One region of the Paenibacillus sp. S33 genome, then DNA from elsewhere that is predicted to be linked to it. Evidence: a T-box and tRNA genes for the amino acid it is inferred to sense, from the RefSeq annotation. Region 1 holds a T-box; the other regions hold tRNA genes.
What was found. A T-box is a leader RNA that pairs with one kind of tRNA and senses whether it is charged. The one in region 1 lies ahead of argS (arginine--tRNA ligase), so its partner is inferred to be a tRNA-Arg.
Positions count from the first base shown of each region.

Region 1 (3,733 bases):
AGGAGCTTATTTATAAATTTCTCTCATCACATGTCGTAGCTCAGGGACAATAATGCGTTCCATTGCCGAACGAACGGCTCCGCGTGAGCCAGGCATAGAAAATACAGCTGTCCGACCCACAGTACCAGCTACAGCCCGGCTTAATATAGCTGCTGAACCAATGTCCTCAGCAAAGCTTAAATAACGGAAGATTTCCCCAAAGCCAGGTAGTTCCTTATCCAGTAGAGAGGAGACGGCTTCATATGTAGTATCACGTGGAGAAATACCGGTACCGCCTGTCAAAAGTACAGCCTCGATGTCATTCTGTGCCGCTGCTTCGGATACTAACTGCTGAATACCTTCGTAGTCATCCTTGACGATGACATATCGAACAACCTTATATCCATTGGTTTCTAGTAGATCCATGAGCAATTGTCCCCCGGTATCTGTTTCCACGGTACGTGTGTCCGAGACAGTCACAACCATGCAATTAACCTGTTGCGGGGATTCCTGTCGATGCTCCTCTACGGAAGACATATTCATTAAAATGTTCACTCCTTGATCGATGGTTAGACATACACTTTTTACAATAGAGCAATGACTGAGTGTATGCAAGTCAGAAACAGGGGCTAAAAATCCATGTGATTAATATCCTTGCACTTACATACTGGAATATAGTACACTTCCTTACATAAGTCGGGATTGTTTTGTTTTTATTTTATTGTAAGCGCGCACATCAAATGATTAAACTCAAGGATCAGCGGGTAATAGTACAGCAGGGTCAACAACTGGGAGGTAATGTAATATGAATCATTCATACCAACAATGCGTGGATGCTTGCCTGGAATGTATGAACGCTTGCAATGTATGTTACGTAGCGAGTTTGAAGGAATATGATTTAGCTATGCTGCGTGAATGTATTCGAGTGAGTAGGGAATGTGCAGAAATATGCGGATTTGCTGCTCAAATGCTGCAGCGCGGAACGGATTTTGCCGAGCAAATCTGTGAGCTGTGCGCCAAGGCCTGTGAGGTATGTGCTGCTGAATGCAGCAAGCATTCCCATGATCATTGCAAACATTGTGCAGAAGCCTGCCGTCGTTGCGTTCAGGCATGCCGCCAATTGGTGGCAGTGTAATTACATATATGGAACTAGTGCCTGAAGAGGAAATAAGGTTGCTTTCTACTGAATAGGTTTGTATAATGATTGGAATTAACGTCATGGAACGGGAGAGTAGCACCGGAGCCGTATCATTACAGCGAGCCGGAAGAGGTGGAAGCCGGTATGAGGTCCGATGTGAAGCGCACCCGGGAGACGGTTGATCCAACGAGCAGAATTTCTAGTAGATCAGCCCGGCAGACACCGTTATTAGTCATTGGAGTGAAATCGCGATTTGTGTAAGTTAGCTTTAGCTGCACAACCGATTTACGAAGAGTGGTACCGCGGGGATATTGAAGTTCTCGTCTCTTGAATTATTTCAAGAGGCGGGGGCTTTTTTTGTTAGACCTATAGAAGAAGGAGAGAGGAAAATGTTGTTGAGGATTGCTGCTCAAGCGAAATTGGGCCATACGGGCTTGGAGGAAAAAGAAATTTTATCTTTATTCGAGGTGCCTCCGCAGCCTGAATGGGGAGATGTAGCGTTTCCCTGTTTTGTGCTGGCTAAAAAGTTTCGAAAGTCTCCACAGCACATTGCAATGGAATTAGCGGAGCTAGTGAGCCATGAAGAAGGTTTAACTGCTTCAGCATCGGGTGCCTACGTAAATATAACATTGGATCGATCGGTTCATATTCCACTTCTGCTTGCTGAATTGAGCAAAGCTGATTTCCTCAGGCCCAATATCGGACACGGACAGCGGGTGGTCATTGATATGTCTTCGCCCAATATTGCTAAACCGTTTGGTATTGGTCATCTTCGCTCTACTGTTATTGGTGCTGCCTTGTATCGCATACTTGGTGAAACCGGATATGTCCCAATTAGTGTGAATCATCTTGGAGATTGGGGAACACAGTTTGGTAAGCAAATTGCGGCCTATAAAAGATGGGGAAATGAGGAGCAGCTACAGCATGATCCGATTGGTGAATCACTGAAACTGTATGTGCGTTTTCATCAGGAGGCCGAGCATGATCCGTCTTTAGAGGATGAAGGCCGCGAGTGGTTCCGACGTTTGGAACATGGGGATGCTGAGGCTCAACAACTATGGGAGTTTTTTGTTGAAGTCAGTCTGGGTGAATTTGATCGTATGTACCAGCGCCTGAACATTACATTTGACCATGTGCTGGGAGAAAGTTTTTACAATGAGAAGATGCAGGCAGTTATTGATCAATTAAGAGCAAAAGGATTGCTGGAGGAAAGTGATGGCGCGCTTGTAGTTCGTCTGGAAGACGAGGAACTGCCGCCATGTCTTATTCTAAAAAAGGATGGGACTACCATTTATCCGACACGTGATCTGGCAACAGCGATTTATCGTCATGAAGTGATGAAGGCTGATCGGTTGCTGTACGTCGTTGGTGGGGAACAGAAGCTGCATTTCCAGCAGGTGTTTGCGGTGCTGAAACATGCAGGAGAGGCATGGGCGGAGCAGTGTGAGCATGTGCCGTTTGGATTAATGCGGTTTGCGGGTAAGAAAATGTCTACAAGACGTGGAAAAGTTGTCAAACTGGAAGAGGTGCTGGATGAAGCTATAGCCCGTGCTCAAGCCATCATTACTCAGAAGAATCCCGATTTGCAGGAACAACGGGCAGTAGCAGAGGACGTTGGTATTGGAGCGATTATTTTTGGTGACTTAAAAAACAACCGGCTGAATGAAGTGGATTTTTCGTTGGAGGAGGCGCTGACCTTTGAAGGTGAGACCGGGCCTTATATGCAGTATACTCATGCGCGCATACGCAGCCTTCTGGAGAAAGCTCATGCTCGCGCCGATGTTGATGTTACTACTAATTCTAGCGACAACGCCCTTGTCCAAGATAGCCATTCTCGTGATTTGAATGACATATCGGATGAAATGTTAGGTGACGCAGGTTGGGCGCTGCTTAAGCAGTTGGATCGTTATCACGGACAACTGATACGTGCGGCTCGCCAACTGGAGCCTTCGGTTATTGCGAGATTTGCACTGGATACGGCCCAGGCATTCAACCGTTTTTACGCCAAGGAAAGGATTGTCGATGGTGGACGCTGGCGTATTCAATTGGCGGAACAAACTGCGGATATTCTGGCATGCGCGCTGCAACTTCTTGGTCTGAAAGCACCGAATCGGATGTAAGCAAAGAGAACAAAGGGGAGCGAGGTTTGCCGGCGGAATACCGCTACCCAGATCCGGTTCTTCCAAGGGGATACTGTAAAAGGTAATCTGTCACAGGCACTTTTGAGGATGTATAAAGATAGTGAGCAGAAAAGAGTTAGACGGGTTACACTAATCGCAGCTATTGCACTGTTTTGCAACCAATTTGTGCATATTTGAAACATTTGATGCTTTTATTGCGTCGGTAAGTATAGAAGCAAAGTAAACATGGAGGTGTATCTCATGAAAAAAAATAAAAGCGTGGCAGTTGCCCTGCTTGTCGTCTGCTCATTGGCTGTGGCTACGTCGGCTTCTGCTTTTCGTGATATAAAGGGAGCTGAACAGGAGAAGATCGTAAACTCACTTCAGGATAAAGGAATTATCCAAGGAATAACCAAGGATAAATTTGCACCGGATCAAACGCTCACCTATGCACAAGGAGTACATTTGGTTGTTCGTGCGATGGATCTTCAGGTAA
Region 1 is NZ_JBSIEZ010000001.1:2,222,943-2,226,675, forward strand. It holds gene ACWGXJ_RS10555 (MogA/MoaB family molybdenum cofactor biosynthesis protein) at 7-522, opposite strand; gene ACWGXJ_RS10560 (four-helix bundle copper-binding protein) at 785-1,114, shown strand; T-box leader at 1,190-1,448, shown strand; gene argS (arginine--tRNA ligase) at 1,507-3,237, shown strand; gene ACWGXJ_RS10570 (S-layer homology domain-containing protein) at 3,499-3,733, shown strand, end outside.

Region 2 (3,733 bases), 2.0 Mb from region 1:
AGGATATACGTTCTCGCTCGCTGATGGTAAACTGCTGCAATTGTCTGACGTATTGAAGGCAAATCCGAACTACAAAAAGTTCCTCAATGCTGATTTGAAGAAAAAAATCGATGCGCTTCAGGCTGGAGAAGGATTCGAGAAATTTAAAGAGCTGGCGGCAGATCAGAATTTTTATGTAACAAACAGTGGAGTAACAATCGTGTTTGATTTGTATGATTATGCGCCATACGCGTATGGAATTCCAGAGTTCACCTACTCGTTCGGTCAACTGCTGCCACAAGGCGGAAAGCCTTTTGCGGGACAGCGTGAATAGTAGGAGTAAATAATTCCAATTGTCTGTAACCTAAAAAAACAATAAAGCAAAAAAAGCTGCCTACCGGATAAGAACATCCGGGGCAGCTTTTTCATTTACCAGCTATCGAGAGGCGAATTTCTTCTCTTATACACCTTCTGGAGAGGAGCTAGTTAGCACTTTATCAATAATACCGTATTCCTTGGCATCATCAGCCGACATGAAGTAGTCACGGTCTGTGTCTTTTTCAATGCGCTCCAGTGGTTGGCCTGTGCGATCTGCGAGAATGCGGTTCAATTTGTCACGCATTTTCAGAATGCGGCGTGCACGGATTTCAATATCCGTTGCCTGGCCTTGTGCACCACCGAGTGGTTGGTGAATCATAATTTCACTGTTTGGCAAAGCGAAACGTTTACCTTTGGCGCCTGCATTCAGCAAGAACGCGCCCATGGAAGCCGCCATACCTACGCAAATCGTAGATACGTCAGGTTTAATGTATTGCATCGTATCGAAAATGGCCATACCAGCTGTAATGGAACCGCCAGGACTGTTAATATACAAGTGAATATCTTTTTCAGGATCTTCGGCAGCCAAAAACAGCATTTGCGCAATAATAGAGTTGGCTACAACGTCATTGACGTCCGAGCCTAACAAAATAATGCGATCCTTCAACAGTCTGGAATAAATGTCATAGGCGCGTTCGCCGCGGTTACTTTGTTCTACTACCATAGGAACATAGCTCACGTCAAAAAACCTCCCTTAAATATCGTTAGTGGATTTGGTGGACATGCCGATTACACGTCCCTTATTTATAAACTGTTACCGTATTAACCACATGATAAACAATTTCAAACAAAAAGTCAAAGAAAGTCAAACTAATGATTAAAAAAAAGAGCCCTCAGCGCTCTTATTGGTTAAAACATTATGTAGAAGCATTTATGCGTTCATTTAAAATGGCGCGCCCGCGAGGAATCGAACCTCGATCTCAGGCTCCGGAGGCCTACGTCATATCCGTTGGACCACGGGCGCATAGTTCAATCAATGCAAACAACTAACTAATTAAACAGCTAATTGGAAACAAAGATGATTATATGATATACAGCAGTGAATTGCAAGCTTTTATTAAATGCGCATATTCAGGCAAATGGTTGAGAAATATAGGTTCAGATAGACTTGCATGTGGAGCAAATATTGGTTAAGATATACGTGGGACTTAAAAAGTTATCCCGGGACATTTTAAGACCAGTTAGAGATAGAGCATTAGAGACAGAACTTAGAAGTGTGCGGGAGTGGAAAGCATGCGAAAGATATTAGAAATACAGAAGCAGCTTCTGCCCGACCTCATGGATGTTTTGAAAAAAAGGTACACGATCCTGCATCAGATTATGCTGTCCGATGTTGTTGGACGCAGAACACTGGCAGCTTCACTGAACATGACTGAGCGCGTGTTGCGCGCCGAAACCGATCTTCTTAAAGCTCAAGGGCTAATTGAGATTGAGAGTGTAGGCATGAAGGTGAGCAAAGCAGGACTGGATCTGCTGGAACAGCTGGAGCCGATTGCGAACAACTTGTTCGGCCTGTCCCAATTGGAGGACCAGATTCGTCAAGCCTATGGTTTGAGGAAGGTGGTTGTCGTTCCAGGGGATTCGGATGCTTCTCCGTTAACAAAGCAGGAGCTGGGGCGCGCTGGAGCAAAAGCGTTGCTGAGTGTTATGGACGACGAGGATGTGGTCGCTGTAACAGGTGGCACGACGATTGCCGACGTGGCGGAACAACTGGCACTACCTTCTAATGGCCCACTTAAGGGTGGGTGGTTTGTACCGGCACGCGGGGGTTTGGGAGAAAGCATGGAAATGCAGGCCAACACAATTGCTTCCACAATGGCTCGCAAGGTAGGCGCTCAATACCGTCTGCTCCATGTACCGGATTTGCTCAGCAATCATGCTTACAACTCCTTGCTTGAAGATACGAACATTCAGGATATATTGAACCTGATTCGCGAGAGTCGTATCATCATTCACGGGATAGGCAACGCCATAGCGATGGCACATAGACGTAAACTTGATCCCGAAACCTTTGCCCAGATCAGCAGTGAGGGGGCCGTTGCCGAATCGTTTGGTTACTACTTTAACGAAGATGGCGTCGTTGTTCACAGAATGCTGACGCTTGGACTTCGATTAGAGGACATCAGGCGTACCGATACGGTTCTAGGCGTAGCTGGAGGCAAGAGCAAGGCGGCCGCTATTCATGCGGTACTGCGTTTCGGACAAGAAGACATTCTAGTCACCGACGAAGGCGCTGCTGCCGAGATTGTAAGTCATTACTTAAATGGTTAAGATGGATTTATGAATGGTGTTGTCTTGACGGGCTTTCGGGTCTGTCTTGAATATATAAAACTAAACTAAACGAACTTTGGGAGGAACTCACTCATGACAGTTAAAGTTGGTATTAACGGTTTCGGACGTATTGGACGCCTTGCTTTCCGCCGGATTCAAAACGTGGAAGGTATTGAAGTAGTAGCAATCAATGACTTGACAGATTCCAAAATGTTGGCACATTTGTTGAAATATGATACAACACAAGGTACTTTCCAAGGAGAAGTAGAAGTACATGACGGCTTCTTCAAAGTAAACGGTAAAGAAGTTAAAGTTTTGGCTAACCGCAACCCTGAAGAACTGCCTTGGGGAGACCTGGGTGTAGATATCGTTCTGGAATGCACTGGTTTCTTCACAACTAAAGAAGCTGCTGAGAAACATTTGAAAGGCGGCGCTAAAAAAGTTGTTATTTCCGCTCCAGCTACTGGCGACATGAAAACTGTCGTTTATAACGTAAACCATGAAATTCTGGACGGTACTGAAACTGTAATCTCCGGTGCTTCTTGCACAACAAACTGCTTGGCTCCTATGGCTAAAACACTGCAAGACAAATTCGGTATCATCGAAGGTTTGATGACTACAATTCACGCTTACACTGGCGACCAAAACACTTTGGATGCTCCACATGCTAAAGGTGACTTCCGTCGTGCTCGCGCAGCAGCTGAAAACATCATTCCTAACACAACTGGTGCTGCAAAAGCCATCGGTCTGGTAATTCCTGAACTGAAAGGTAAACTGGATGGCGCGGCTCAACGTGTTCCAGTAGCAACTGGTTCCCTGACTGAGTTGGTAACAGTTCTGGAGAAAAACGTAACTGCTGAAGAAATCAACGCAGCAATGAAAGAAGCTTCTGATGCTGATACTTTTGGATACACTGAAGATCAAATCGTTTCTTCCGACATCAAAGGTATCACTTACGGTTCTTTGTTTGATGCAACTCAAACTAAAGTTCTGACTGTTGGCGACAAACAACTGGTGAAAACTGTAGCTTGGTATGACAACGAAATGTCCTACACTGCACAATTGATCCGCACGTTGGAATACTTCGCAAAACTGGCTAAATAAG
Region 2 is NZ_JBSIEZ010000001.1:216,454-220,186, forward strand. It holds gene ACWGXJ_RS00965 (PdaC/SigV domain-containing protein) at 1-313, shown strand, start outside; gene clpP (ATP-dependent Clp endopeptidase proteolytic subunit ClpP) at 440-1,036, opposite strand; tRNA gene ACWGXJ_RS00975 (tRNA-Arg) at 1,247-1,321, opposite strand; gene ACWGXJ_RS00980 (sugar-binding transcriptional regulator) at 1,591-2,628, shown strand; gene gap (type I glyceraldehyde-3-phosphate dehydrogenase) at 2,722-3,732, shown strand.
Region 2: it has a tRNA-Arg gene. The T-box ahead of argS (arginine--tRNA ligase) is inferred to sense a tRNA for this amino acid. The anticodon was not compared.

Region 3 (3,733 bases), on a different contig from region 1:
AATACACACTTAACAAATAGGAGACAATTATATGTTAATGGCAACTCTTGCAAATCGAAATATTCGATCGATGAATGAACAAATCGCAGCTGGTGAGTGGGTAGATATCACAGAGTTATCTAGAAGTATGGGTTTTCCCCCTCAAATGTTGGTTAGTCGTGCAGCATGGGATACTGCCGTATTTCCAGATCAGAAGGGGACTTCCCTAGGGATAAATACTGCTAATGCAGCGGCTTTCTTTTTGTCCCTTCTCAAAGTGACTATCGGGGTAACGCAACCTGGAGCTACAGTTTCTTTTTCTGTATTTGTAGCCAAGCCTGAACTACATCCCATTCCTTTGACCGTGATCGGTGCATTTGGGGATTACGGCGAGTATATTTTGAAAGTGGAATTAACAGCTGAATTACAACGGCATATTGAAAAAATTCATAATTAAAATAACCTTTTAAAAGGTGAGAAGATATATGCAAACGGAGAATGAAAATCAGAATCTTTTCGACGACGATTACTCAGATGGGATTCATAATTGCAGTGTGATGCATTTTGTCCCAAATGTGAGAATGCGGACCGTAAGAAGTATCCATATTAATCGGTTACTTTTTACATGTTGACATAAATTCATGAGTTTGAAGGCAATTATTTTCCTTCAAAAAGAAATCAAATATTAGGGGGGAATCTCTGCGCGGATAAAGCGGGAGATTTCCCCCGCTTAATTCTCGTAGACTACACAATGCTAAAAACCTTAAATGGCAAATGTATTTCAACATGTTCGAGTGTGTCACACCTATCATGGTACTTCATGAGCTGGAATGATATCAGGGATTCTTCTAGTGCAGATGAATTCATAGAACAAAAATGGATTCACCTGATTAATCAGGCTCATTTTCTAACTTACATGAAGACGAAAGGAGAAACATACGATAAGTTGCATATTATATCGTATGTGATATAATCAATGGTATATATTGAGTTTGCAAAAGATAATTCAGGACAACGTCCTGTTTTAAATGAACTAGAACGCTTGCGTAAGCAGGCCGCCGCCAACAATCCGGAAGCTATCTGGCTGTTACAGCGGATCACACGTGCTCTACAGTTTGCTCAGAGATACGGCATTCCTGAAGCTCTTATTCATAATCTAATTTCTGAAGATGATGTGGGTATTCCGTTTACGTTAGTACAGCCTGTTAAGGCACTAAAGTCTCATCAGCCTTTGTATGAGCTACGCGTAAACCAAAAGAACCGCAAAGGGGCTTTCAGAGCCATCTTTTTTACACACATTTTTGAAGGTAACCAGATATTGGTCTTCACTTACTCAGTGATGAAGATGAAGACTTCATCACCAGAATTTGATAGGGTGGTAGAGCTTACAGAACGTATGATTCCTAATTTTTTAAAAGATCCGAGTAAGTATATTAATGGTGGCTGAAAGGAGTTTTACGATGAAAAAATTAGGGCAGGACTTCGAAAACTTTATGCAGGAAGCTAAACAAATTCCTGAAGTTGAAGACTATTTAACATCTTTTTCTGTAATGGTTGGAGATATGGTGTTAGCCCGAAGAACCAAGTTAGGATGGAGTCAAGCGAAACTTGCTTCCCTTGCCGGTACTACCCAAGCTAGAATCTCCCAAATAGAAGCAGGGAGCCAGAGTGTCAAATTAGATACGATTAATCGGGTTGTGCATGCGCTTGGACTTAAAAGCGTTTCTCCCTTCTATGGGGAAGAAGCTGCAAGTAAAGAAGTGGTATATTAGAAATAAAAAACACAAGGAGTCACCTTTAAAGTGGCTCCTTGTGTTTTTTTTGAATCAATCGATAAAATAGAAATAGATCTAATAAAAAAGATACGTACGAGCAACTCATGTTTAAGACGCGCCCGCGAGGAATCGAACCTCGATCTCAGGCTCCGGAGGCCTACGTCATATCCGTTGGACCACGGGCGCATATTTTTCTTACGTGAAAACGATTATACACAAGATTCATACAAAAAACTACCCCTCTCTCGCCGCTTGGCAGCCCCAGCATTGAATTTCTGGGGATCTACATACCTTAACCCTTAGGAGACGGACGTCAAGGCTGAAATGAACGCTACGCGACCTTGACGTCCTCATTTTATCTCTACTTGACCATTTATAGCAGTAACGTGCCATTTTCCAACTAAATATTTACCTCTTTCAAGTTCTCCTAAGTAAATACCATCCCGCGTGCCAACATCCGTTTGTATAAGTTGTAATAAAAAAGCCATGAAAATCCGTTAGCAGAGTTCGTAATTGCGCCAAAAAAACTCCTAGGATGCTTGTGATTTTCGTACGGATTTGTCGGATAGGAACATAATAGATCGAACGTAATGCTGCATGTTCAGAAAGGAAGGCAATCAATGGAGAAAGTTCCGCTACAATCTATGGTTATAGATTGTAAAAAATATCTTAAATAGAAATATAAGGAAGAAAACACCGTTAGGGCGATCCATTATGAAACCTGCAGACAGAACCTAAGTGAAATCATGACCGTTCTAGGGGTAGACGTGAAATATTTCTGTACTTTGTGGTATTATAAAAGTATTACAAGATCAATGATTTTCTCTGCTGAATGGTTCAAGCGGAGAACAGCTATGCTTTTGGCATAAGTGAAATGGATGTTAAGGAAGAAAACGAACGTACGGGATACGTATGCTCTTTTCTTCCTTTTTTGCGTCCTAAAAAGCTAAAACTGTATTTTCTGTAAGTCTCCCGGTCAGGGGAACGTATAACTACGTCCCCGTCTGACCGCGGGGACTCTACGGAGGAATGATTTAAATGAAAGAACTAATTACAAGACAAGAGCAATACCAGACGGACAGTCACATGAAAGGTAGACACTTCGCAATTGTTTGCGAAAAGGAATTGCTTGGCGCCAGGAAACATCTGATAGTACAAAAGGATATGAAAATAAAAGATTACGATTTTATAGGTTTTTCTGAATGGGATGCAAAAATGTTTCCAGATCGTGAGTCACTTGAGGAAGCAATAGCCCTTAAACGGCAAGAAATGCACAATACAGCTGTTGGAAATATATTATCTGCTCCAGTTGTAGTTAAGGTATCACAGGAGCTTGATACTCTTTTAAATCTTTATAATCGAATTATTTTTTAGAAACTCCTTCGGGGGTTTCTTTTTTTGTCTCTATGTAAGTCTCCTTAATCTTGTGGTGATAAATATCTTATTCATACGTAGTACTTCCTTTTAGTGCTACTTCAATAAGTACTTCTTTACTTTCAAGATTTGATACCTCCTCTTTCAAAACCTGAAAGGGGGTCTGTCATTATTTGATACCTCCTCTCTCAAAATTTGATAGACGATTACGTTTATCAAATTTTGAGAACCCGCCTATCAAAATCTGATAGCCGTTAAAAACAGGAATTTGCGCCTCTCAAATTTTGATAGGCGAAGCATTTCAGATTTTAATACGCCGCCTCTCAAAATTTGATACCCGCTTCTCAGATTTTGAGGGGCTGCCTTTCAAAATCTGAGAAGCGGATATCAAATATAATAAAGTTGAGTTCTAATCGAAAAAACACATTAAAATTGAATTCTAAATTTACAAATTATTTATTATTGTACAGAAATTAAAGTTATATTTTGGAAAATATTATATAACGATTCACACAATTTAATTGAATGGGTTTAAAATCAGTTTGATTTTTTACTGGCGTATGAATTTCATGCTAATATATCAGAAATAAAGAAGGTATAATCAT
Region 3 is NZ_JBSIEZ010000002.1:226,269-230,001, forward strand. It holds gene ACWGXJ_RS26110 (hypothetical protein) at 32-436, shown strand; gene ACWGXJ_RS26115 (hypothetical protein) at 956-1,426, shown strand; gene ACWGXJ_RS26120 (helix-turn-helix domain-containing protein) at 1,440-1,751, shown strand; tRNA gene ACWGXJ_RS26125 (tRNA-Arg) at 1,869-1,940, opposite strand; gene ACWGXJ_RS26130 (Spo0E family sporulation regulatory protein-aspartic acid phosphatase) at 2,793-3,128, shown strand.
Region 3: it has a tRNA-Arg gene. The T-box ahead of argS (arginine--tRNA ligase) is inferred to sense a tRNA for this amino acid. The anticodon was not compared.

Region 4 (3,733 bases), 2.0 Mb from region 1:
GGCATAGCTCCATTAATTAAAGCCGTCATGCTGCCATAACAGAGCATAACGGCTTTTTAAGGTTTCATAAATCCTTGTGTCAGGACAGGGGGGGCCTATGCTGAAATATCTTGCAAATCCAATATCACAGGGCAGTGGTCACTGCCTGTAATATGACAATCAATGCTCGCATCCATCAAAAGCGGACGAAGTCTCTCCGAGACGAGGAAGTAATCAATCCGCCAGCCGATATTTCTTTCTCTCACCTTTGGCATGTAGGACCACCAGGAATAAACATCCGTTCGGTCAGGATAAAAGGATCTGAAGGTATCTATAAATCCGGCGTCTAGCAGCTGTGACATGCGTTCCCGTTCCTCAGGCGTGAATCCGGCATTTCCGTAGTTAGCTTTGGCATTTTTGAGGTCGATCTCCTGATGAGCTACGTTCAAGTCTCCACAAACGATGACAGGCTTCAAAGCATCCAGTTGTTGCAGGTAGCTGCGAAAACGGTCTTCCCATTCCAGTCTGTAGGGCAGTCGGGATAAGTCCCGTTTGGTATTCGGTGTGTACACATTGACGAGATAAAATTTTTCGAATTCCAGAGTTATGGTTCGGCCCTCTGGTTCTTCGTTTTCCTCAAGTCCATAATGCACAGAGAGCGGCTTGATTTTGGTGAAAATAGCCGTGCCGGAATATCCTTTTTTCTCAGCGTAATTCCAGTATTGTGTGTATTCCTCCATGTTCTCCATGAGGATTTGGCCTTCTTGAAGCTTCGTTTCCTGTACGCAAAAAATATCGGCATTTGTTTCTTTTAGATAAGTATAAAACCCTTTGGTCACACAGGCTCTTAAGCCGTTTACATTCCAAGATATTAATTTCATTTGTTAATCTCCTTGCTAATTCACGCGGTCAAGCGATGTGATTTGTGTGTCCTTTGTTGACATAAGCTTATAAATATCTTCTAACTGGACTTCAAAGGTTTTTCATCAAAATGGTCCTGAAATGGTGCAACATGATAGATGATAGCAATTTCTGCGTTTTTTTGAAAGAGTAGAGACTTGAAACCAGCGCCTAAAGTAGCGTTGGGCAGACTAATCTTTCTACATTATTTATAATGAAAAAAAGCTCCCTTGCGGAAGCTATTTTTGGTGTAATTTATCAAGAGAGATACTCTCCCTATGGTCGGCTGCGAAGTATAGGCTAACGATAGCGATGACCCGACGTTCCCCCGTGGTTTATCTCATGAGAACAAAAAAAGCCTCCATTATGGAAGCTTCTTGTTATGACGTCCCAGGAGGGATTCGAACCCCCGACCGACGGCTTAGAAGGCCGTTGCTCTATCCAGCTGAGCTACTGGGACATAAAATTCAAGCGAATATTAATATATCATATGGATAAAAGAAATTCAAGTCTTATTTTGCATATATCGCTTATTTAGGCTTTATACAGCATAAATTCTGAGTAGACGTAGTTTTTTTTGCCTTATAAAAGGGTATGTTAGAATACAGGTGAATATGTGTAAGACGAGTGGTTGGACTTCGGCTACTGTTTCTCATATAATCTACAAATACTTGAGCTTGCGAAGGAGAGGGGGTGCCTTGAATAAAGGACTCCAAGGTGACGACAAAAGAAAATAATATTGTATTGTTTCCGAAGACACTGGACTATTATCAAATTCAACTTACTGTGATGCTTGAAAACGAACGTTACGGAGAGGCGATGGCGATGCTGCGTTTTTTAATGCAGTGTCAGGGACAGGAGCAGAAGCAATACGATGAATGGAACGCTCTATTACAATGGCTGGAAGCTGCATTTCCACAGTACGCTGACAGCGGGGCGGTAACGGACGCTGTGGAAGAAGAAGTCAGTGAAGTAGAGTTAGCTCGCCGTCATGCACGCTTTAAGCAGGAGCAGGATGCAGGCTACGGCAACAAGCTGTTGCGGATGGCTATGGATGAACCCTTATCCGAACAGACGATTTTAGCGTTGGAGCAGTTGTCCTATCTGGAACTGCCAGAAATCGACGATGCCTTGCTTCGCTGGATTACGGAACGGGAAATCCATCCTTTACTTCAATTCCGTGTTCTACAGACAATGCGACGACGCGGAATGGAAGGGACGATAGAAATCAGACGGGGTGATGAACAAGCGGAAATCGACATTGAAACGGTTCCGTTACAGCCAGGTGATTTTCCAGAGTCGATTATGCGTATTTTGGAACGGGTGGCCGATCAGACTGAGGTGCACGAGCCTACACTATTCTATTTTGCACAGGAGCTGTGGTCACAGTTTGTGATGGCAGTATACGGTACGAAAGATTATAGATCAATGTTGGTGGAAGAGGACGGAATGCCGGATATTTGGGCTGCAGCACTCCATCAGACGGTTTCAGAAAGTTTGAACGGAAATAATAATGAGGAAGAAACCCGTGCTATATATGGCATTACAGATGCCCTTCGCTTCCGTTTTGAGCAGGCGTATCGGTCGATGCGACTATTCGTAGCGGCGGGAATGAACACTCCTTAATGACCGGAAACGTTTACCTGTGAAGCATTCAAAGGGCTGCTCTTGAAAAAGACAGTAATGTTAGATATACTATAGTGGTTATTTTGTGTGCGTTGATTGTAATGAAAACTAAGTGAAGATTTTGTTGGAGGGGAAAGCATAAAATGAAAGCAACTTGGGAGAAAATAGAGAAGAACCTTGGGGTTCTTGAAGTTGAGGTTGACGCGGATCGTGTAGCCGCTGCACTCGACAAAGCTTTTAATAAAGTGGCAAAACAAGTAAGTGTACCAGGATTCCGTAAAGGTAAAGTACCACGTCCTATCTTTGAAAAACGCTATGGTATTGAAAGTCTGTACCAGGATGCAATTGACATCCTGTTGCCAGAAGCTTACAGCCAAGCTGTAGAGCAAACAGACATCTTCCCGGTTGACAGCCCTGACGTTGAAATTGACCAATTTGCTAAAGGCGAATCTTTCAAATTCAAAGCAAAGGTTACTGTTAAACCTGAAGTGACTTTGGGCGATTACAAAGGCGTAGAAGTGCCTGTAAGCAAACTCGAAGTAAGCGACGAAGAACTGGCTCAAGAACTGGAGCGCCTGCAACAACGTCATGCTGAATTGGTTGTCGTTGATGAAGATGCTGCTCAATCCGGTGATACAGCTATTATTGACTTCGACGGTTCCGTGGATGGTGTACCATTCGAAGGCGGACAAGCTGAGAAGTATTCTTTGGAACTGGGCTCTAACACATTTATCCCTGGTTTTGAAGAGCAAGTGGTTGGTTTGCACACTGGCGATTCCAAGGACGTTGAAGTAACGTTCCCTGAGAACTACCATTCTGCTGACCTCGCTGGCAAACAAGCGGTATTCAAAGTGAAAGTTCACGAACTGAAACGCAAAGTTCTTCCTGAACTGGACGATGAATTTGCTAAAGATGTAAGCGAATTTGACACACTGGCTGAATTCAAGGAAGACTTGAAAAAGCAATTGTTGGATCGTAAGGAAAACGAAGCTAAAGCAGCCCGCGAGGGTGCTGTAGTGGAGAAAGTTGCTGAGAATGCAACAATCGACATTCCTGAAGCAATGGTGAAGAGCGAAGTGCAAAACATGGTTCGCGATTTCGACAACCGTTTGCGTAGCCAAGGTATGAACCTTGAAATGTTCCTCGGATTCTCTGGTCAAAGCAAGGAAGACCTGGAAGAGCAAATGAAAGCTGATGCTGAGAAGCGCGTACGTAACAACCTCGTGCT
Region 4 is NZ_JBSIEZ010000001.1:4,211,372-4,215,104, reverse strand. It holds partial or broken gene ACWGXJ_RS19165 (hypothetical protein) at 1-7, shown strand, start outside; gene ACWGXJ_RS19160 (exodeoxyribonuclease III) at 96-860, opposite strand; tRNA gene ACWGXJ_RS19155 (tRNA-Arg) at 1,266-1,339, opposite strand; gene ACWGXJ_RS19150 (hypothetical protein) at 1,597-2,505, shown strand; gene tig (trigger factor) at 2,649-3,733, shown strand, end outside.
Region 4: it has a tRNA-Arg gene. The T-box ahead of argS (arginine--tRNA ligase) is inferred to sense a tRNA for this amino acid. The anticodon was not compared.